DNA from 3 places in the Colwellia sp. SU-HH01172 genome. Region 3 is predicted to be linked to each of the others. Evidence: predicted binding sites of a transcription regulator. Region 3 holds the regulator's gene; each other region holds the start of a gene.

The links. Region 3 encodes FNR, which switches genes on or off when oxygen is low (the NO sensors DNR and NnrR bind a similar motif). Its sites were predicted from a motif close to TTGATCTAGATCAA; they were not measured.
Region 1: the regulator FNR is predicted to act here: its motif matches at 3,669-3,682, upstream of AC27JP_RS19985 (DUF3149 domain-containing protein).
Region 2: the regulator FNR is predicted to act here: its motif matches at 3,781-3,794, upstream of napF (ferredoxin-type protein NapF).

Annotation. Positions count from the first base shown of each region.
Region 1 is NZ_BAAJMB010000010.1:87,613-94,475, reverse strand. Features, by position in the region: gene AC27JP_RS20005 (YciI family protein) at 1-9, shown strand, start outside; gene AC27JP_RS20000 (RNA polymerase sigma factor) at 6-1,250, shown strand; gene AC27JP_RS19995 (LytTR family DNA-binding domain-containing protein) at 1,339-2,202, opposite strand; gene AC27JP_RS19990 (acyltransferase family protein) at 2,347-3,615, shown strand; gene AC27JP_RS19985 (DUF3149 domain-containing protein) at 3,748-3,879, shown strand; gene AC27JP_RS19980 (flagellin) at 3,998-4,687, shown strand; gene AC27JP_RS19975 (hydrolase) at 4,791-5,762, shown strand; gene AC27JP_RS19970 (YheU family protein) at 5,759-5,998, shown strand; gene AC27JP_RS19965 (YceI family protein) at 6,101-6,685, opposite strand; gene cysQ (3'(2'),5'-bisphosphate nucleotidase CysQ) at 6,799-6,863, opposite strand, start outside.
Region 2 is NZ_BAAJMB010000005.1:189,862-196,724, forward strand. Features, by position in the region: gene prfC (peptide chain release factor 3) at 63-1,643, opposite strand; gene AC27JP_RS14430 (BlaI/MecI/CopY family transcriptional regulator) at 1,898-2,284, shown strand; gene AC27JP_RS14435 (M56 family metallopeptidase) at 2,277-3,569, shown strand; gene napF (ferredoxin-type protein NapF) at 3,898-4,401, shown strand; gene AC27JP_RS14445 (TIGR02808 family protein) at 4,394-4,531, shown strand; gene AC27JP_RS14450 (chaperone NapD) at 4,596-4,898, shown strand; gene napA (nitrate reductase catalytic subunit NapA) at 4,895-6,863, shown strand, end outside.
Region 3 is NZ_BAAJMB010000004.1:262,004-268,866, forward strand. Features, by position in the region: gene AC27JP_RS12605 (methyl-accepting chemotaxis protein) at 1-1,530, shown strand, start outside; gene uspE (universal stress protein UspE) at 1,624-2,556, opposite strand; gene fnr (fumarate/nitrate reduction transcriptional regulator Fnr) at 2,723-3,442, opposite strand; gene AC27JP_RS12620 (sulfite exporter TauE/SafE family protein) at 3,494-4,156, opposite strand; gene ccoS (cbb3-type cytochrome oxidase assembly protein CcoS) at 4,165-4,380, opposite strand; gene AC27JP_RS12630 (heavy metal translocating P-type ATPase) at 4,377-6,776, opposite strand; gene AC27JP_RS12635 (FixH family protein) at 6,804-6,863, opposite strand, start outside.

The DNA of each region.
Region 1 (6,863 bases), on a different contig from region 3:
AGCCTTTGAAACAACAAAAACAAGTAGAGCATTTATTTCGCCACGAGTACGGAAAACTTGTGGCGTTATTGTTGCGCCGAACAGGCATACAGCACATTGAAGCTATTGAAGATTCAGTGCAATGGGCGATGGCACAAGCGCTAGAGTTTTGGCGCAAGGGTGAAAAACCTAAAACACCATCGGCTTGGCTTTACCGAGTCGCCTTTAATCACCTTATTTCAGAAATTCGAGCAACAAAACGCCAAGACATTTTGCTAGCTGAATATAATACAATTTCAGAGCACACCAAAATTGACCATCAAGACATTCCCTTTGCTAGTGAAATAAGTGACTCCATGCTGCGTATGCTTTTTATCGCTTGTAATGATGCAATTCCAATTGAGTCTCAACTAGTCTTCACCTTAAAAAGTCTGTGTGGCTTTAGTATTAAAGAAATTGCCTTAAGATTATTTATCACTGAAGCTAATGTTTACAAGCGTTACAGCCGTGCAAAACGAGACCTTAAAGATCTAACTACAAACTTAGAAAGCATGAGCGGAGATGAAATGACTACTCGACTGTCGTCAGTACATCGGGTTTTATATTTAGTTTTTACTGAGGGATACTTATCTTCACATGCTGACATAGCGATTAGACAAGATTTATGTCAAGAAGCCACTCATTTAGCGAGGTTATTAATCAACAATAAATTTTCTCAGCTGCCCAATAGTTACGCATTGCTTGCCTTAATGTATTTCCATCTTGCTAGAATTCAGGCAAGACAAGATGATTGTGGCGCCTTGCTTTTACTAGAACAGCAAAACCGTGATAAATGGAACCGCCAACAAATTGCAGAAGCTATGGCCTTTTTATCACAATCAGCTAACGGCGATACCATTTCGCGCTACCATATCGAGGCAAGTATCGCTGCCGAACATTGTCTGTCCCCGTCATTTAGTCAGACTCGCTGGGATAAAATTGTTGCCTGTTACCAACTACTCGAACAGATAGCACCGTCGCCTCTAAACCAATTAAATCGCGCAATTGCTACTGCGGAATGGCAAAGCCCTCAAGCAGGGTTAGCGGTATTAGAATCGACTGACTTCCCCGATTGGCTAAATCATTCCTATCATTGGTATACGGTGCAGGCTGATTTACTTTTTCGTTGTGGCAACGCCGTTCGAGGGAAAAAATACGCTGAACTCGCAATAGCGTCCGCCCCTACCGAAGGTATTAAGCAATTATTATATAAACGACTGCTAGCAAAATAATATTTTTTGTTCGTTAGTAGCTGTCAGCATAATACAAGTACCACGGCTAAGGCAGTATCACGGAACTATTCCCCAAAAACCAATGTCACTAGGCAAGTCGTGCTTTAAAATTATCTTTATAACGACGAGATAAATTCAAAATCTTGCCATTATTGAGCTTAACTTCACTGTCGCCGCTACTCAATGGCGTGATCGATTCAACGCAATTTAAATTGATGGCATGCGAGCGATGAATACGGCAAAAACCTTTCTCGGTAATTTTTTCACTTAATTGAGTTAAAGTGGCTCGGGTAGGGTAAATGCGACCATTGATATGTAAATTAACATAATTTCCCGCTGATTCTAGCCACTCAACATCGGTAATTTTGATAATAAACTCTTTGCCCAATTTCTTAACCAACAATCGATCAATATCATTTTTGCTATCAGCGCTTTCATCAACATCTTCACCTTGCGCCACGGGATTCGCTTCACCCGACAAACGACTCAAAATAAATTCATATGCTTTAATCACGCCTATAAAAAAGATAAAAGCCCATAAGTCTTTTCGATACTCATAGAAAAGTTCATACCAAATATCACCAAAGTCATAATGGCCTTGAGCCAAAATATAGACGAGTTTGCGCAGCCCAACCATAATGCCAACATGTAGCAGCGAAAAAACTATTGAGGCTAAAAAATAAAGCAATATGGAGCGCTTTAACTGCTGCCAACTAAAAGGTACTAGGCGCAGTAAAACCACCATAAATGGGAACAGCAGTAAAACACTTAACGCACTAGAATATTCCCAAACAAAAGGTTCCCACAAGGCAAATGGTATAGCCTCTCCTTTACGCTTTGCTTCCATAATAACCGAAGTCGCCTGCAGCGTACTGTTAATAAAAAAGTAAATAAAGAGTACGACAACTTCATAACGTAACTTATATTTTTGAAAATGTGCCAGCTTAGTCATGGTAACGTGTCTCAAACAATTAACTGCTATCCCTGTATTCCACCACTTGTCCCTAACCATTGTTTTTAGGGCATTTTAGGTGGGCATTAATTTAGTGTATCAGTGATTATCACTTTATCACAAGCAAACTGAGTCACGACAATAATGCAAAAATTAACTGCCTTTACACAACTTTTCATTCCTGAAAAAAGCCGAATGCCCAAGCGCAGATACGACCTTGATTGGTTAAGAGTGATCGCCTTTGGCTTATTGATTTTATTTCATTGTGGCATGTTCTATGTCGAAAACTGGGGCTGGCACGTTAAAAGCCAATATCGCTCACAGCCATTAGAAAATATTATGCTACTGGTAGAGCCTTGGCGTATGGCCTTGCTGTGGCTTATTTCGGGAATTGCTATTCGCTTTATTATGGCGAAAGTTACCATTTGGCGCTTTATTAGCATGCGCTCTTTACGCATATTATTACCTTTGTTATTTGGTATTTTAATTGTTGTGCCACCACAACTCTATATTGAAATGACCAATAACGGCGATCTCAACATGAGTTATTGGCAGTTCATCAAGGTTTTCTTTAGCGGTGGCAATGGCGTTTTCGATAAATATCAATCTGGTATTTGGCCTCATATTGATGTCAATCATTTATGGTTTTTACGCTCACTTTGGCAATATTCATTGCTACTACTTTGCCTATTGCCGTTACTTAACACAGCAAAAATCGTCAATGCCGTTAACTGGCTATTCAAACAACGAGGCCCTGTCGCAATACTTATTGCAACGCTACCATTGTTTATTATCCAAATTAATTGGCCTATGAATGAGGTACGTTACCCGCTTGGTTTCACCTTTATGGTTTACGGCTATTTAATTGGCTGGCAGCAAAATTTTTGGCGAAGACTAGAAGCTAACTTAATTTGGTTAATATGCAGTTTTGTTGCAGGTTATGTTAGCTTTATCTATTTTTACGATCAGATCTGGTTAGCTGAGCTTGCAAACCCAAAAAGTCATGATTCATGGTTATTAATGTTAGGCATGTTCAACTACAGTTTACTGCGTGTTTTAGGTGTTCTGGCATTATTTTCCTTGGCCTATAAGTTACTTAATAAAAACTCAAAACAACTGCAGTATTTAAATGAAGCGGTATACCCGTTTTATATCCTTCATCAAACCTTCATTATTGTTATTGGCTACCACTTGTCCAAGCTACAGTTAGGGGCAACTTTAGAACCCTTACTCCTCATTTCAAGCACCATTATTGCCTGTCTGTTCAGTTATGAAGTCATTAAGCGTATCAATATTCTACGACCCTGCTTTGGTTTAACAATGAACAAGCACAATAGCTTAGTTCAACAACGCTTTGCTTATATTGCTGCAGTTTTACTTGTGGTACCTATTGGTATCGAGATTTTGATTTAAATCGCAACTAAAACCGTAAAAATTCTATCCCGAAGGAAAAAGTGAATATGACAGTGATCTAAATCAATAATCGAATCGAATGAGTTATTTACAATGTTTACTTAAGCTATTTCTTTTCTCTAGGAGTGAGTTATGAACATTATAGATATGCTAATCAATGATCCCGTAGTACTTATCTCATTTATTGGTTTGGCTATTGTATTAGGCATTTGCAGCTTTTATGTCTACTACTTTTTAAAACATATAAGTGAAGATGAAAAGTAACCACTAATAAGCCAACTTTAGCTATCAACTGATAGGGTTGTACAGTTTTAGCGTGAGTTTACTTATTTTGCTATACTCATGATTCACTAGCAGCGGATCATGAGTATATAGGTGTGTTATGGAATTATCAGTCAACCAAGCATCGAGTTCTTTAAGCCTATTGCAGCGCCTTGAGCAGGATAAGGAAAAAGAACAAGAAAAGCTCGCCTCTGGCAAACGTATTAATTCAGCCGCTGATGACCCTGCTGGGTTACAAATTGCCTCAAGATTAACCGCAGAACTAAACAGTACTCAGCAACTTAGCTTTAACGCTCAAGATCAAGTTAACCAGAATAACGTCCAAGCTGGTGGCATAAGTGCCATCAACGAAAGTTTACAACGTGCCAACGAACTTTCCATTCAGTCTGCTAACCCATTAAGTGATAGTAGTGCAATTCAAGGTGAATTGGACCAATTAACCGAGCAAATTAACGCCGTTGCTAGTGAAACATTGGGTGTTGATAACTTTCTACCTAGCCTAGATGCCACCGATCCAGCAACAAGCCAACAAGCAATAACTGACGCAAGCAGTGTATTAGGCGCAACCGCCACCAATTTAGGCGCAGAAAGTAATGCACTAGCCAGTCAAGTTGCCACCTATGACACGCAATTTGTTAATACGTCAGCATCTCGCTCTAGAATTGAAGACACAGACATTGCTAATGCATCAGCCGAACAACAACAAACGGCGACATTGATTCAAGCAACCATTATTAATAAAAAAGATGAAGAGTCGCGTAAAGGCTTATTAATAAATCAATTAGTTTAGTGCATCATACCGTCAACTTTTAACTAAGTTATCGACCTTAGGTGGGCATTAACGCCGTTTTACCGTACAATAATTTTTTATATTTTTCAGCCTCGATAACCTTATGTTTACCAAAAGTTCATTCTCGCCTGCTTGGTGGCTTAAAAATGGCCATATCCAAACCATGGCGGCGAAATTTTTCCGACGTCACCAAAGCATAGAAACCAGCGATGAAACCTTAGAGCTACCTGACGGCGATTTTGTCGATTTAGCCTGGACTGAGAAAGTAAGCTCTGATTGCAACCGGCCCATTATCGCGGTTTTACACGGTTTAGAAGGCTCTAAAAATAGCCATTACGCCAAGGGCATGCTTTTAGCGATTAAAGCAAAAGGCTGGGTTGGGGTTTTAATGCATTTTCGAGGCTGTAGTGGCCGACCAAACCGAATGGCAAAGTCTTATCATAGCGGCCAAACTTGCGATGTCGACTTCTTTAGCCGCCATTTAGCTAACAGTTACCCGCAAGCCAAAAAAGCCATTGTTGGCTTTTCTCTAGGGGGCAATGTACTAACGCGTTACTTGGCCGAACAAAAAGAAAATATTTATCAAGCCGCCAGTGTTATTTGTGCACCACTAGAATTATCAAGTTGTTGCGATAGGATAAACCAAGGCTTCTCACGCGTTTACCAAAAATACCTTGTTGATATGCTAAAAAATAGCACCTTGGAAAAGATGAAGATTAATTTGCTTACTAATATCGATAAAAGCAAGTTGTTAACTATTCGCTCTATCAGAGATTTTGACCAAATGGTGACAGCACCTGTTAATGGTTTTATCGACGCAAATGATTATTATCAACAAGCCAGTGGTCGTGATGTTATTAATGATATTCAAGCCCCGTGCTTGATTATTCACGCTAGCGATGACCCGTTCTTGTGCCACGCTAATACCACGGCAATTGAACGATTACCTGACAATATCACCTTTGAAGTCAGTGAGCGTGGTGGCCATGTTGGCTTTATCAGTGGTAACAACCCTTTCAAACCACAATTTTGGTTAGAAACACGGATACCCGAATTTTTTTCGAGACATTTATGATTATTCCATTAGAGACATTACCAAAAGAAACAGTAACGGCAATTATTGAAAACTTTGTGCTTAGAGAAGGCACCGAGTATGGCAGTGAAGATGTTGCACTTAGCGACAAAATTAAGCAGGTATATCAGCAGTTGTCACAAGGAACTGCATTACTTGTATATTCTGAACTACATGAAACGGTAAATATTTTGCCAGCAGACCAGTTTGTGGAAGGTATTGAGCAAGAAGAGCAATAACATTTTGCTTTTATATCAATTCTAATCCTACGGCATTAGCAGATATCAAAAACAAAAAAGGCACTTTTGAAGTGCCTTTTTTGCTTGTAGTGAAAATAGCAACTAGTGAGTAAAAGTTACCGAAAAATTCACTGGCACAACATAGTCTATGCTAGGTAACGCCGCCAATTCTTTTAGTTTATTTATACCTGCGACAATACCGAAGGCATCCGCTTTAATAAAGAATGGTTTAACTGTGGTCACAAACAAGCTGTCTTTACTAAGCTTGCTAACATTAACGTCTATCATGATGGCTTGGCTTTGACCATGAAAGTTCAATGTACCAGAGACACTTGTTACACGACTTTCCCCGACCTTTAGCGTCGCCAACATTTTATTATCTAGCTGAGCATTAAATAAAGCTGAAAGATATTTATCCGACTCGAACAGAAACTTTTTCATCCGTTCATCTCTAATGGCAATATTGGTATCAACACTGGTCAAATCAACTTTAATGTTAACCTTGCCATTATTGTCAATACTGCCCTCTAACTTTTTAAAACTGTGGTTTTCAGCAATACTGGCTTTTTTAACTGAAACAAAATTAAGTCGTGAATTTTCATTGTCTAATTTCCATGCCGCTAAGCTAGGTAAGCTCATTAGCGCCAAAGAAAATAGAGTTAGCAATATTTTTGTAGATTTGCGCATTAAGCACTCCATTGTTTAATTTAGGTTTGCACCATATTTAGTATATTTAACGACGACTTAACACTTTTACCACAGCGAATTGCTGACAATATATCATCAATTACCCCAATGGCCTAACGCATCGCTCGGTGCGGTTTAATCACATGTTGCCATGGTATCGCTTTATTCCCTAATGATA
Region 2 (6,863 bases), on a different contig from region 3:
CTTAGATGATTACGCTTATGAATAAATTACTTGATAGATTCTTAATTGTCACGGCTAGGCAGTTAATGCTCGCGAGTTTTGTGAAATTCAATATCAGGGTGACGCTCTTGCGCTAAACTTAAGTTAACCATAGTTGGTGCGATGTAAGTTAAATTATCGCCACCATCAAGTGCTAAATTATCGTAAGCTTTCTTTTGGAACTGCTCTAAAGTGCGTTCGTCGTCACAGGTACACCAGCGCGCAGTTGCCACGCTGATCGGTTCATAAATAGCGTCTACATTGTATTCAGTTTTTAAACGCTGAACCACCACTTCAAACTGCAATACACCAACGGCGCCAACAATCATATCGTTTGAGTTGAACGGTCTAAATACTTGCACTGCACCTTCTTCAGATAATTGAATTAGGCCTTTTTGCAATTGCTTAGCTTTCAGTGGATCACGTAAGCGAATACGGCGGAACATTTCAGGTGCGAAGTTTGGTATGCCGCTAAATTTCATGTTTTCACCGGCAGTAAAAGTATCGCCAATTTGGATACTGCCATGGTTATGTAAACCAATAATATCGCCAGCGTAAGCTTGTTCTACGTTGGAACGATCACCCGCCATGAAAGTTACGGCATCGGCAATTTTTACGTCTTTACCAATACGAACTTGTTTCATTTTCATGCCTTTTTCGTATTTGCCTGAACAAATACGCATAAAGGCGATACGGTCGCGATGTTTTGGGTCCATATTCGCTTGAATTTTAAATACAAAACCTGAGAATTTTTCTTCCTCTGCGTTGACTGTGCGAGTGTCGGTTAAGCGCGGTAAAGGCTTTGGTGCCCATTTGGTTAGGCCGTCAAGCATATGGTCAACGCCAAAGTTACCTAATGCCGTACCAAAAAATACTGGTGTTAATTCACCATTTAAAAACTCTTCATGGTTAAATTCGTGTGACGCGCCAACAACAAGTTCAAGTTCTTCTCGTAAATCTTCAGCATAGTTACCAATTTCAGCATCTAATTCTGGATTATCTAGGCCTTTAATAACGCGTTTTTCTTGAATGGTATGGCCTTGGCCTGACTGATACAAAAATACCTCATCGGTCAAAATGTTATAAACACCTTTAAATTCTTTACCCATGCCAATTGGCCAAGTAATAGGTGCACATTTTATTTTTAATACGTCTTCAACCTCATCCATAACTTCCATTGGATCACGTACATCACGGTCCATTTTGTTCATAAAGGTAATAATGGGCGTATCGCGTAAACGGGTAACTTCCATTAATTTAATGGTTCGTGCTTCTACACCTTTTGCCACGTCAATTACCATCAAACATGAGTCAACTGCCGTTAAAGTACGGTAAGTATCTTCCGAGAAATCTTCATGGCCGGGAGTGTCGAGTAGGTTGACTAAACAATCGGCATAAGGAAATTGCATAACTGAGGTGGTAATCGAAATACCACGATCTTTTTCCATTTCCATCCAATCAGATTTTGCATGTTGGCCTGATTTTTTACCTTTTACGGTACCGGCTTTTTGTAACGCTTGACCAAAAAGTAAAACCTTTTCAGTGATCGTCGTTTTACCCGCATCAGGGTGACTAATAATTGCGAAGGTGCGTCGTAAGTCGACTTCCTGCTGTTGTACAGACATGCAAATTACCTGTTAGTAAGTGGATGAAAAAAATTAGCTTAAATTTTAAAGCGCAACATTATAGCGAAAACGAGGGCGAAGGGCAGTAACTATATCTTAAGAAATGCGCTTTATTTTCTATTTTTCTCTGCTGAATGGAAAATTAGTCGATGAAAGCTTGACTTTAATGATTACGGCTGTAATTCTTTAGCTATGGATTACATTTGTAATCAATGTGTTTTTTGTTTCTCAATATAGTTTTGGAGTTAGGTTTAATGGAACAACAAATGGTCGATATCAGTAAAGCAGAATTTGAAGTGTTGGAAGTGCTATGGCAAGAACATCCTGCGGCGGCAGCTGATATTGTCACACGCTTAAATGAGAAAAAAACTTGGCATGAAAAAACGGTGAAAACCTTATTGAATCGTTTAGTGAAGAAGCAAGCGGTAAGCTTTGTTAAAGAGCAACGACGCTATCTGTATTCGCCATTATTTGAACGAGAACAATACACGCAACAGGCCAGCAAAAGTTTAGTTGAGCGCTTATTTAGTGGTGAAATATCTCCTTTGGTCGCTGGATTTGCTAAAAACAAAACGCTTAAGCGAGATGATGTAGAAGCCCTTAAATCCTTAATCGATCAGTGGGAAAATGAACATGATTGAATCGATATTGAGTCGTGTTGTTGAGTCGTTAGTTCCGTTAACGCTAGTGTTAAGCATTTTATTAGTTATGCGGCCATTATTGCTCAGGTATTTAGGCGCTAATACTATGTATTTTACTTGGTTGATTGTGCCAATCACACTGGCTAGTTATCACTTTTCTCCTATGCTATTCCCTGCAACAGAAACGTTGTTAGTGGCAAGTGAAATTGACCGAGTCATTGTTACTTCTAAACAAACATTGGCACAGATAAACGATGTTAATTGGTTGATTATTTTAAGTATTTTTGTCTCTGTGTTTTTATTACTACTTACCATGATAGATCATTGGCAGTTTAGACGAACATTATTACCCGCACCTAAGTATTTAGCTGCTGATATTACCAAAACGTTGAAAACCACTATTGGTGCTCGTAGATTAACTCTAGTTGTAAGTGACAATGTCGAAAGCCCAATGCTTGTTGGTTTTGTTTCAGCCAAATTAGTACTACCGAGTAACTTTCTTAATTTATATAACCATGAACAACAGCAACTTATTGTTGCCCACGAAATTTGTCATTTTGATCGCAATGACATTTATTGGAACCTAGCCGCATTTATATTAATCGCGTTATTTTGGTTTCACCCTTTGGTTTGGCTAGCTTATATAAGATTTCGCCGTGACCAAGAACTTTCCTGTGACCAAACCACGCTGGCGCGCAAGCAGTTAGATAGCAGGATTAACTATAGTCGAGCATTGTTAATTACCGCTCAACAAAAGCAGCGATTCGCTTTTGCTCACTTATCGTTTAATGAATATGGAGATAAAACTGTAATGTTAGAAAGAATAAAGCAAATAAAAAACCTTAACGCACTAGGTAAGCCAGCACTGAGCCTTTATGGTGTTGTGATGGCAGCATTGGTAACCAGCGTAAGCTATGCAGGTCATGTTGGTCAGCAAGGCATAGCAGGAGATAGTGCCAAACATAAGAAATCGGTAAACGATGTTTATCCTATTATGCGGGTTGAGCCAAAGTACCCCATTCAAGCGGCAAAAGATGGTGTAGAAGGTGCTGTGCTGCTTAAGTTTGATGTTGATAGTCATGGTATGACAAATAACATTCGTGTTGTTGCGGCAGAGCCTGAAAATGTTTTCGATAAAGCAGCCATGGATGCACTGGCAAAATGGCAGTATGGTTCGAAGAATAGCATGGCGAAATCAGGACTGGTTGTGCAACTTGATTTTCGAATGGAAAAAAACTCTGATAAAGTTTTTCATCTCATTGAACGCATTGAAGTTTCTAAATAAGAATCATTAGCAATTAGGTAAAAAAAGACCACATAGTTGGTCTTTTTTTGTTATTGGACTATAAAAAAGTAACGGCTTTGTCTTTTTGATTAAATAAAACAAAAAATGATTAAAAAACAATGGATAGTCTATGCTTTATATTGATTGATTTTTGTTTTTAAATGTTAACCTTAGTTTAAATAGGGTTTTATTTGTAACGTACTTAAGTATTTTGATTTACATCAAGTTATTTGACTAATAGATATTGTATTGTCGTCACATAATGTTTGGCATTGATAAGTTCTGGTAAGGATAAAAGCCTTACAGGCAAATGTAGTAATAGGTTTCCATGGTTGATTTACGTCGTCGCAACTTTATGCGAGCAAAAAAAGTTTCAACTCCTCCTGCAATTAGGCTGCCTTGGACAGCTGACGAAGCTTTATTTACTCGCGGTTGTACGCAATGTGGTAAATGCCAAACTGCTTGCGAAGAAAATATTATTATCAAAGGTGATGGCGGCTTTCCAGAAATAAACTTTAACGCTGGTGAATGTACCTTTTGTCAACAATGTGTTTTAGCTTGTGATGAGCCATTATTTAACGCTTTCGATACCTCTCCTTGGCAACTTAATATAGAAATTAGCTCAGGTTGCCTAGCAACGAAGCAAATACATTGTCAAATCTGCCAAGATAGCTGCGAAACAGAAGCTATCGTTTTTAAATACCTTCAGGCCTCGGTGCCTCAACCCAATATTATTTTAAATGACTGCAATGGCTGTGGCGCTTGTGTTTCGGTATGTCCCGAGTCTGCAATCAAACTATCAACGTCTTCTTTAGGAGCACAAAATGAGTGAATTAGAACAACTAATATGGAATGTATTGGGGTACTCCTCAATGCCATTTATTTTCTTATTTGGTTTTATTGCCACGGCGATTGTTGCAGTAATTATTTTGAAAATGTTTGGTGCCAAGCCAACCGAGTAACACAGTTTATCTAGGTTTTTGATAAACCTAACAGAATAGAATTTAAATAAAGAGGGCGAATAATGTGATTAATCTTTTAGAAGAAAGCCCCGTAAATATAGCAGGAGTTATGTTTATGGCTCATCCAGAGAAGGCAGAGAAAGTGGCTGCTGATTTGGGCGAGTTCCCTGGCGCAGAAGTTCATGTCAAAGGGGAGAATGGTAGCTTAGTGGTTACTGTTGAATCGATTGAAGGCGAGAAAAATCAAGCACAACGTATTATTGAGACGATTACTGACATGGGTAATGTACCTGGTGTTATTTCATCATCATTAATATTTCATCACAATGACGCTGGCTTACCTCAGCATCAGGGGGAAAAACAATGACTTTAACAAGACGTGATTTTATCAAAGCAAATGCGGTTGCAGCGACAGCTGTTGCGGCAGGTGTTGCGATTCCAGCTTCGGCATCGAATCTGATCACAAAATCTTCAGACAGTGCCATCAAATGGGATAAAGCACCGTGTCGATTCTGTGGTACCGGTTGTAGTGTCTTAGTGGGGACGCAACAAGGCAAAGTAGTTGCTACACAAGGTGACCCAGATGCGCCAGTAAACAAAGGCCTTAACTGTATTAAAGGTTATTTCTTATCAAAAATTATGTACGGTAAAGACCGTTTAACTCAACCGTTATTAAGAATGACCGATGGTGAGTTTGATAAAGAAGGTGATTTTACCCCAGTGAGCTGGGATAAAGCCTTTGATGTCATGGCGGATAAATTTAAAGCGGCGATCAAGAAAAAAGGCCCTACTTCCGTTGGCATGTTTGGCTCAGGCCAATGGACAGTGTGGGAAGGCTATGCTGCTTCTAAATTAATGAAAGCAGGTTTCCGTTCAAATAACATCGATCCCAATGCCCGTCACTGTATGGCGTCTGCTGTTGGTGGCTTTATGCGTACCTTTGGTATCGACGAGCCTATGGGCTGTTATGACGATTTAGAACATGCTGACGCATTTGTGCTTTGGGGCTCAAATATGGCAGAAATGCATCCTATTCTATGGTCACGTTTAACTGATCGTCGTTTAAGTGCACCGCATGTCAAAGTACATGTATTATCTACCTTTAAACATCGTAGTTTTGAACTTGCTGATAACGGTATGGTATTTACGCCACAAACCGACTTGGCCATTCTAAACTTTATAGCTAACTACATTATTCAAAATAATGCCGTTAACGAAGACTTCTTGAAAAAGCATGTCAATATTCGTGAAGGTGTTACCGATATTGGTTATGGTTTACGTCCAACGCATCCATTAGAGCAAGCTGCGAAAAACCCAGGTAAGGGTGGTTCTAAGCCGATGAGCTTTGAAGCTTATGCTAAATTTGTTAGCACCTATACGGTTGAGTATGCCTCAAAACTATCGGGTGTACCTGAAGCTAACTTAATTGAAATGGCGAAACTTTACGCTGATCCAAAAGTAAAAGTCACGTCTTTCTGGACTATGGGCTTCAACCAGCATACTCGTGGTGTTTGGGCCAATAACCTAATGTATAACGTGCATTTGTTAACCGGTAAAATTTCTGAGCCAGGTAATAGCCCGTTCTCATTAACCGGTCAACCGTCAGCGTGTGGTACCGCGCGTGAAGTAGGGACCTTCTCACACCGTTTACCGGCTGATTTAGTGGTTAAAAACCCTAAGCACAGAGCAACGGCTGAGAAAATTTGGAAACTTCCAGAAGGTACTATTCCACCAAAACCAGGTTATCACGCGGTATTACAAAACCGTATGCTTAAAGACGGTAAGTTGAATGCTTATTGGGTGCAATGTAACAACAACGTGCAAGCTGCGGCAAACATGAATGAAGAAACTTTGCCGGGCTATCGTAATCCTGAAAACTTCATTGTGGTTTCTGACCCATACCCAACCGTTACTGCACAAGCAGCTGATCTGATTTTACCAACAGCAATGTGGGTAGAAAAAGAAGGTGCTTACGGTAATGCCGAGCGTCGTACGCAATTTTGGCATCAACAAGTTAGTGCGCCAGGCGAAGCTCGTTCTGATTTATGGCAGTTAGTAGAATTCTCTAAACGCTTTAAAATTGAAGATGTTTGGCCTGAAGAGTTAATTGCTAAGCAACCAGAAGTACGTGGTAAAACCATGTATGACGTACTATACGCTAACGGTAGTGTTGATAAGTTCCCAACGTCTGACTGTAAAGGTGATAGCAACCAAGAAGCTGACCATTTTGGTTTTTATATTCAAAAAGGTTTATTTGAAGAATATGCTAGCTTTGGTCGTGGCCATGCTCATGATTTAGCTGATTTTGACGTCTATCATGAAGCACGTGGCT
Region 3 (6,863 bases):
ACCGATGCAGGTATTACCCGGCAAGTTGATCAGCAAAATGATAGCTGGTTTTATAATTTTCTAGCATCTGATAAAACCTTTGAGCTAAGTTTGGATGTTGATAAATTGACCAATCAAGTTGTTGTCTTTATTAACTATGTTGTGGTTGTTGATAGCAAGCGAGTTGCTGTCGCTGGCATAGGACTATCTTTAGATTCGATGACCAGCTTAGTTAGTAACCATCGAATTGGTAAGTCAGGGCTAGTTTACTTAGTTTCAAATGATGGCAAGATCATGCTGCATGGTGACAAGACTAAAATAGGTCAGTCTGTTGAACTGTTAGCAATGCAAGCAGGAAAACTGGTAACTAAAAAAATAAATGCTGAAGAGTATGTGATTTCGAGCACCTCTCTCGATTCCTTAGATTGGCATTTAGTTGCCGAGATCCCTGAAGAGCAATTATCTGGGCCGCTTAATAAAGCCATTAATAAAAATATAATTTTTGGTATCGTCATAGCATTAATAGGCTTTGCATTAGTTAGGATTTTGGCGAGGCAAATATTTAAGCCACTAGAAGAAATTACCGATGCGGTAACCGCACTGACCGAAAAGGATGGTGATTTAACGGCAAGATTACCAGCCAATGAGAGTAATGAAGTTGGGATTTTAGCGACAAAATTTAATTTATTTTTACAGCAGCTTCATGAGATGTTTAAGCAAGTGTCTATTTCTGCAACACATGTGCAAGATATCGCCGAACTTGTGCAAGAGAAAGTACAAGGCGCGGCAGGTCTTGCAGAAAGGCAGTCTTCTAATACGCAAACGGTTGCAGCAGCGGTGAATGAAATGGAAGTCACCGTGCAAGATATTTCAAATAATGCCAAAGGCGCTTCTGAAATTGCAATGGCGACTGAAGCAACGACCCAAAATGGCGCTCAGTTTGTTAATGACACCATAGCGCAGATGGGCAATTTAGAGACATCAATGGCAACATCGGTTGAGTCGGTAACTGAACTGTCTGGTGAAATTAAGTCCATTACCAATGTTTTAGATGTTATTAAGGGCATATCTGAGCAGACCAATTTGTTGGCACTCAATGCTGCTATTGAAGCCGCTAGAGCAGGAGAGCAAGGGCGAGGCTTTGCTGTTGTTGCCGATGAAGTGAGAACATTAGCCAAACGCACGGCAGAATCGACAGAACAAATTAATGACATGATAGAAACACTAAATGCCAAAGCTTCTACCACAGTATCTTCGATTGAACTAGGCAGTAAAAATACTCTTGAAAGTGCGGAAAGGCTGAAAGAAACTGGCAGTACGCTGGATAATATTGCCAGCGAAATTGTTAACTTGACCGAAATGAATACCTCTGTTGCATCGGCTACAAAAGAGCAAACATTAGCCACGTCAGAAATAAGTCAAAATATCGTAATGATTGCTAATTCTGCCGATCAAACCAAAGAAAACATGGTCAAGTCAGAAGAATTATGTGATGGCTTACATCAAGAGTCTAATACTCTAAAAGATCTAATCGGCAGATTTACCTTATAAAGCTGGAGGAAAGTCATAATTTTCTTATTTTAAAAGTTAAGCAGAGGACTGACTCTGCTCAAGCTTCTAAAAGAAAATATTAACTGTCGTGAGCTACTCGACATCAAGCGGGGAAATATAACCATCTGGCTTTAATGCCAACACATCGCAGTTTAGCCGATCAATAACATGCTCAGCGGTATTACCAATCAAGGCCGCAGATAATCCCGTTCGGCCTACGGTGCCTAGAATCACTAATTCAGCGTCCAAGTCATTAGCCAGGCTTTCAATAACGTCCTCTGGTAAACCTTCTTTGATATGAGTGTTTTCTTTACTTATATTAAATGCTTTAGCATGTTCAAACATGGCATTTTCATGATGCTTTAACATCGAACGATTATAATCGCTGGCATTAAATTCAGGAATTTCAATGGCGATGTTAACGGGTGTACCAGGGAAAGAATTAACTAAGTGTAAGTTAGCTTTCATTACTTTGGTTAACTGTTTGGCTTCGGCGGTAATTTTATCGTTTAGTGAGCGATGTTCTTCTTCATCACTACCAATATTGAGTGCCGCAACAATATTGCCGTTGTCTGGCCATAAATGTTCTTTCACCAGTAACACTGGACATGGGCATTTACGTAAAATATGCCAATCAGTCGGTGTGAAGATGACTGATTTTAGTTTATCGTGTTGATGCGTGCCCTTAATAACGATGTCGTAGCCATTTTTAAGCACTTGCTCAATGATTTGTTCAAAGGGGCGGTTATGCCAAATAACTTGGCAATCAATACTGAGTTCAGCAACATCAAGCTCTGAGATAATTGACTGTAACCATTGAGTTCTGTCGTTGATCACCGATTGACGCATAGCCTCTCGCTCATCGCTTGAAAGCATGGTGGTCATTTCATAAGAAAAATCATATATGGTCAAAAATGCTGTAATGCTAGCGCCTGTTTTACGGGCCAATTCTAGTGCACGCTCTAAAGCTTTTTGATCTTCTGTTGTTGGGTCAACAATAGCGAGTATTTTTTGATACTTTTCCATATCTAATTCCTTTATCAATTGTCTACTGTAACTATAACAATAGACCACTTTGAGTCAATAATAGTTGTTTTAAATCAAATTATTATCGTCTCTAAGATAAACAACAATTCACGCTAAGCATAGCGTGAATTGTTTCAATAAGGAAATTTAGAAAAGTAAGAAGGGGTTAAAGCGCTGCGCACTCGTTTAATTTATCAATATCTAAAATGGTGATGAGTTTGCCATCAACTTGGATCAAGCCATTTTTATGGAAACGATTAAGCAAACGGCTAATGGTTTCAACCGTTAAACCAATATAGTTGCCAATATCACTGCGAGTCATCGACAAACGAAACTCTGACGCCGATAAACCACGAGCATGGTAACGAGTACTTAAGGTACTAATAAACGTTGCTAATCGTTGTTCGGCATTTTTTCGGTTCAGCAAGGTTAGCATTTCTTGATCGCCACGAATTTCCGTACTCATCATGCGTAAAATTTGTTTTTTTAGTTTCGGCATGCTGTTAGATAAGGTATCAAGTGTGTTGTAAGGGATTTCACAGACCATAGAGGTTTCTAAAGCTTTGGCAAAGCTTGGATGTTCTGCATTGGCAATGGCATCAAAACCCAATAAGTCACCTGCTAAATGAAATCCGGTAATTTGCTCTTCACCTTGCTCGTTTACCGTGTAGGTTTTAAAGGTACCTGAACGGATGGCGTACAATGCATGCATAGGCTGGCCATCATTAAATATTTGCTCACCTTTATGAATAGGTCGCTTACGATCGATAATATTATCTAAGGTATCGAGTTCTTTATCGTTTAAAGAAAACGGTATGCATAGCTCACTAATGCTACAGTTTTGACAGTGAATATGTTGCTGACCTGTACACGATTTATTACTCATAATGACCTATAGTTCATTTGCATTTTAATGATGTGGATCATATTAGATGCGTTATAGATATGCAATAAGTATAGTATAAATACCGTATAAAATCACCAGAATAGCGGCGAGTTTTCTAAAGAGCGTATTGCTCAGTAGGGACTTAATACTGATAGTGCCCAGTGAGACAGAAAGTAATGCTGGCAGGGTACCTAGGCCAAAGAAAAACATAATTAAGGCGCCGTTAATAGTATTAGCGCTGGCTAATGCCCAGGTAAGAGTTGAGTATACCAAACCACAAGGCAACCAGCCCCATAATGCCCCTAAGGCAAATGCACTACGAGTATTTTTAATCGGAATAAACTTCTTGGTATTAGGGGAAATATGGCGCCATAGTTTTTTACCAATATGCTCGACATGGCTTAACCACATTAACCACTGTCCTAGATATAAACCGAGTAAGATAAGAAAGATGCCAGCGACAGTTTTTAACGCTGCAATGGGCAAACCGACATTTTTTGCCGCCATTGAACTGGTAAACGCGACTAATGCGCCAATGAGACTGTAAGAAAAAATTCGTCCGAAATTATAGGCAAAAACAATGCGATATTTGTTATTGCTGACCTCATTCGATATTGCTGTGGTGAGCATGGTACTAATGCCACCACACATCACGATACAATGCCCAGAGCCTAATAAGCCAATAACAAATGCTGAGAAGTAATCTAGGGTCATATTAAGGGTTACTTCTGTGTATCTTGCTCGTTATTTATCGTGGAATTATCGTCGTCGTTATCAACTTGTTCGTCTTTTTTTTCGTTGGCATCGTCATATAAAATACTCATGCCTTGTTTTTCTAGATCATCGAATTGTTCTGTTTTTACCGCCCAAAAGAAGATATAAATACCAACAGCCGTTAACAGAATAGCAATAGGGATCAATACGTAAATTACACTCATTTTCTTAATAGCCTTAACGAATTACTCACCACTAAAATTGAACTGGCAGACATGCCAATAACAGCCATGTATGGTGCAATATAACCCATAACCGCCAAAGGTAATACGATGGCATTGTAACCAAATGCCCAAAGGTAGTTTTGCTTTATAATTTTTGCAGTGCGTATGGAAACATCTCTCAAGGTCTGAACTGATTTGAGTTTATTGTTGAGTAAAATGACATCAGCACCGTTTTTAGCAATGTCAGTGCCGCTGCCCATGGCAATGGATAAATGTGCCGCGCCTAATACTGGACTATCGTTGACGCCGTCACCAATCATAGCAACGGTATGAGACAATTGTTGGGCTTTAATGGCGTTGACTTTATCTTGGGCTGACAAATTTGCTTGTACGTCATTAAGCTTTAGTTGGCTTTGTAGTTTATTGCAACCGACTAAGTGATCGCCAGAAAGCATTAAGGTTTTAACTTGATTGTTATGCAGAAATTCAATCAGTGCTTTGGCGTCATCACGTAAACCGTCATGCAAATAGAATTCTGCTATTAAGGTTTCATTCTCCATCAGCACACATTGGGCGCTATGAGCTTGCTCGCTGTTATTATCAAGTAACCAAGAGTTTTTACCTATTCGGTAATGTTTTTGCTTTATTTCACCCGAAATTCCCGCTCCTGGAGCAACAACAACTTGGCTAGCTGTGTGGTTAAAGTCGCGATAATCGATAAATGCTTTGGCAAGCGGGTGTGCAGAGTGGGCTTCTAGCGCGGCGGCAATGGCCAATACTTGTTCTGGTCCCGCTGGATTATTGTCAAGTGCATAGTCACCGTATGTAACAACATTAGCAATAGTAAACTCGCCAGTGGTTAACGTACCGGTTTTATCAAATGCCATAGCATCAATTTCAGGCATAGTTTCTAAAACATGCCCGGACTTTACCATAATGCCTTCGCGATTAAGGCGAGTGGTTGCGCAGGTTAGGGCGGTTGGCGTTGCCAGTGATAATGCGCAAGGACAAGTCACGACTAATACTGATAATGTGATCCAAAATGCTTCTGTAGGTTGATGTTGCGCCCAATAAAAAGCCGTACAAGAGGCTGTAAAAAGTATCAAAGCAACGAAATACTGCGCTATTTTGTCAGACAATTTCGCTAATTTAGGCTTATGGGTTTGTGACGTTTCACTTAAACGAATTAACTGACTTAAAAATGACTTTTGATTATTGTGTTTTACTTTAGCGGTTAAATTGCCATCGCCGTTTATTGTGCCGGCGTATATAATATCTTGCGGATGCTTATGCAATGGCAATTGCTCGCCCGATAACATGGCTTCATTAATTTGGCTGCTACCTGAGATAATTTCGCTGTCAGCGGGAATAGTTTCACCGGGTTTAATTAAAATAATGTCGCCGGCATTTAAATTGGTGGCAGCGATAAAGCTTTCTTGATGATCAACCAGCTTAGTTGCGGTCATCGGCATTAGTTTTAATAGATTAGCTGAAACATCTGCTGCTCGGGTACGGGCACGAAACTCTAGGAATTTACCGATGAGCAATAAAAAGGTGAACATTGAGACTGACTCAAAATAAACTTCACCTTGTTGAGTAAAGGTTGCCCAGGCACTGGCTAAAAAGGCTAGTCCTATGGCAATCGAAACCGGCACGTCCATTGACAACTGTTTCGCTTTTAGGGCGAAAAAGGCACTTTTGTAAAATGGAAAGGCGCCATAGGTGACAATAGGTATTGTTAAAAACAAACTTGCCCAACGTAAATAAACTAAGTTGTGTGCGGCCATATCGGAAAAGGCGCCGAAATATAAGCCAAACGCGATCATCATTACCTGCATCATTAAAATGCCGGAAATGCCTAAGCGTTTGATAAAGCTCTTTGCTTGTTTTTTATTTATCTCTTCTGCTGTGCTCGCCTTAAATGGCAGGGCATGATAACCAATTTTTTCAATTAGGCTAAGAATTTCGCTAAGCTTTACGTCTTTTTCTCGCCACTGAACGGTTGCTCTTTGGGTAGTGGCGTTAACATTAATTTTGTTAATACCGCCAAGTTTGCTGATCTGCATTTCTATTAACCAGGCACAAGCTGAACAACTTATGCCTTCAACGGTTAATATGGTTTCTTTAAAGCCGTCATGATAGTAGGCAAACTCATTTTGCAAGTTTTCATCGTCGAGAATTTCGTTGCGCAGTAATTGCTCAGGAACTAATACATCACTTTTTTGGGCCGGGGCGCTGCGAAAACGATAGTAATCCGTCAAACAGTTATCGACAATAGTTTGCGCGACAGCCTGACAGCCGACACAGCACATGGGTTGTTTTTTATCATCTATGTCTGTATGCAAGTCAATGCCATTGGGCACAACTTCACCACAATGAAAACAATCTAAACTCATAAATAGATGCTCATTAATACCAGCTCATTACTTAGCGTCAGTTGGATTCGGGGTAATATCAATGAACTCTGATTGTGGCAAATGGAT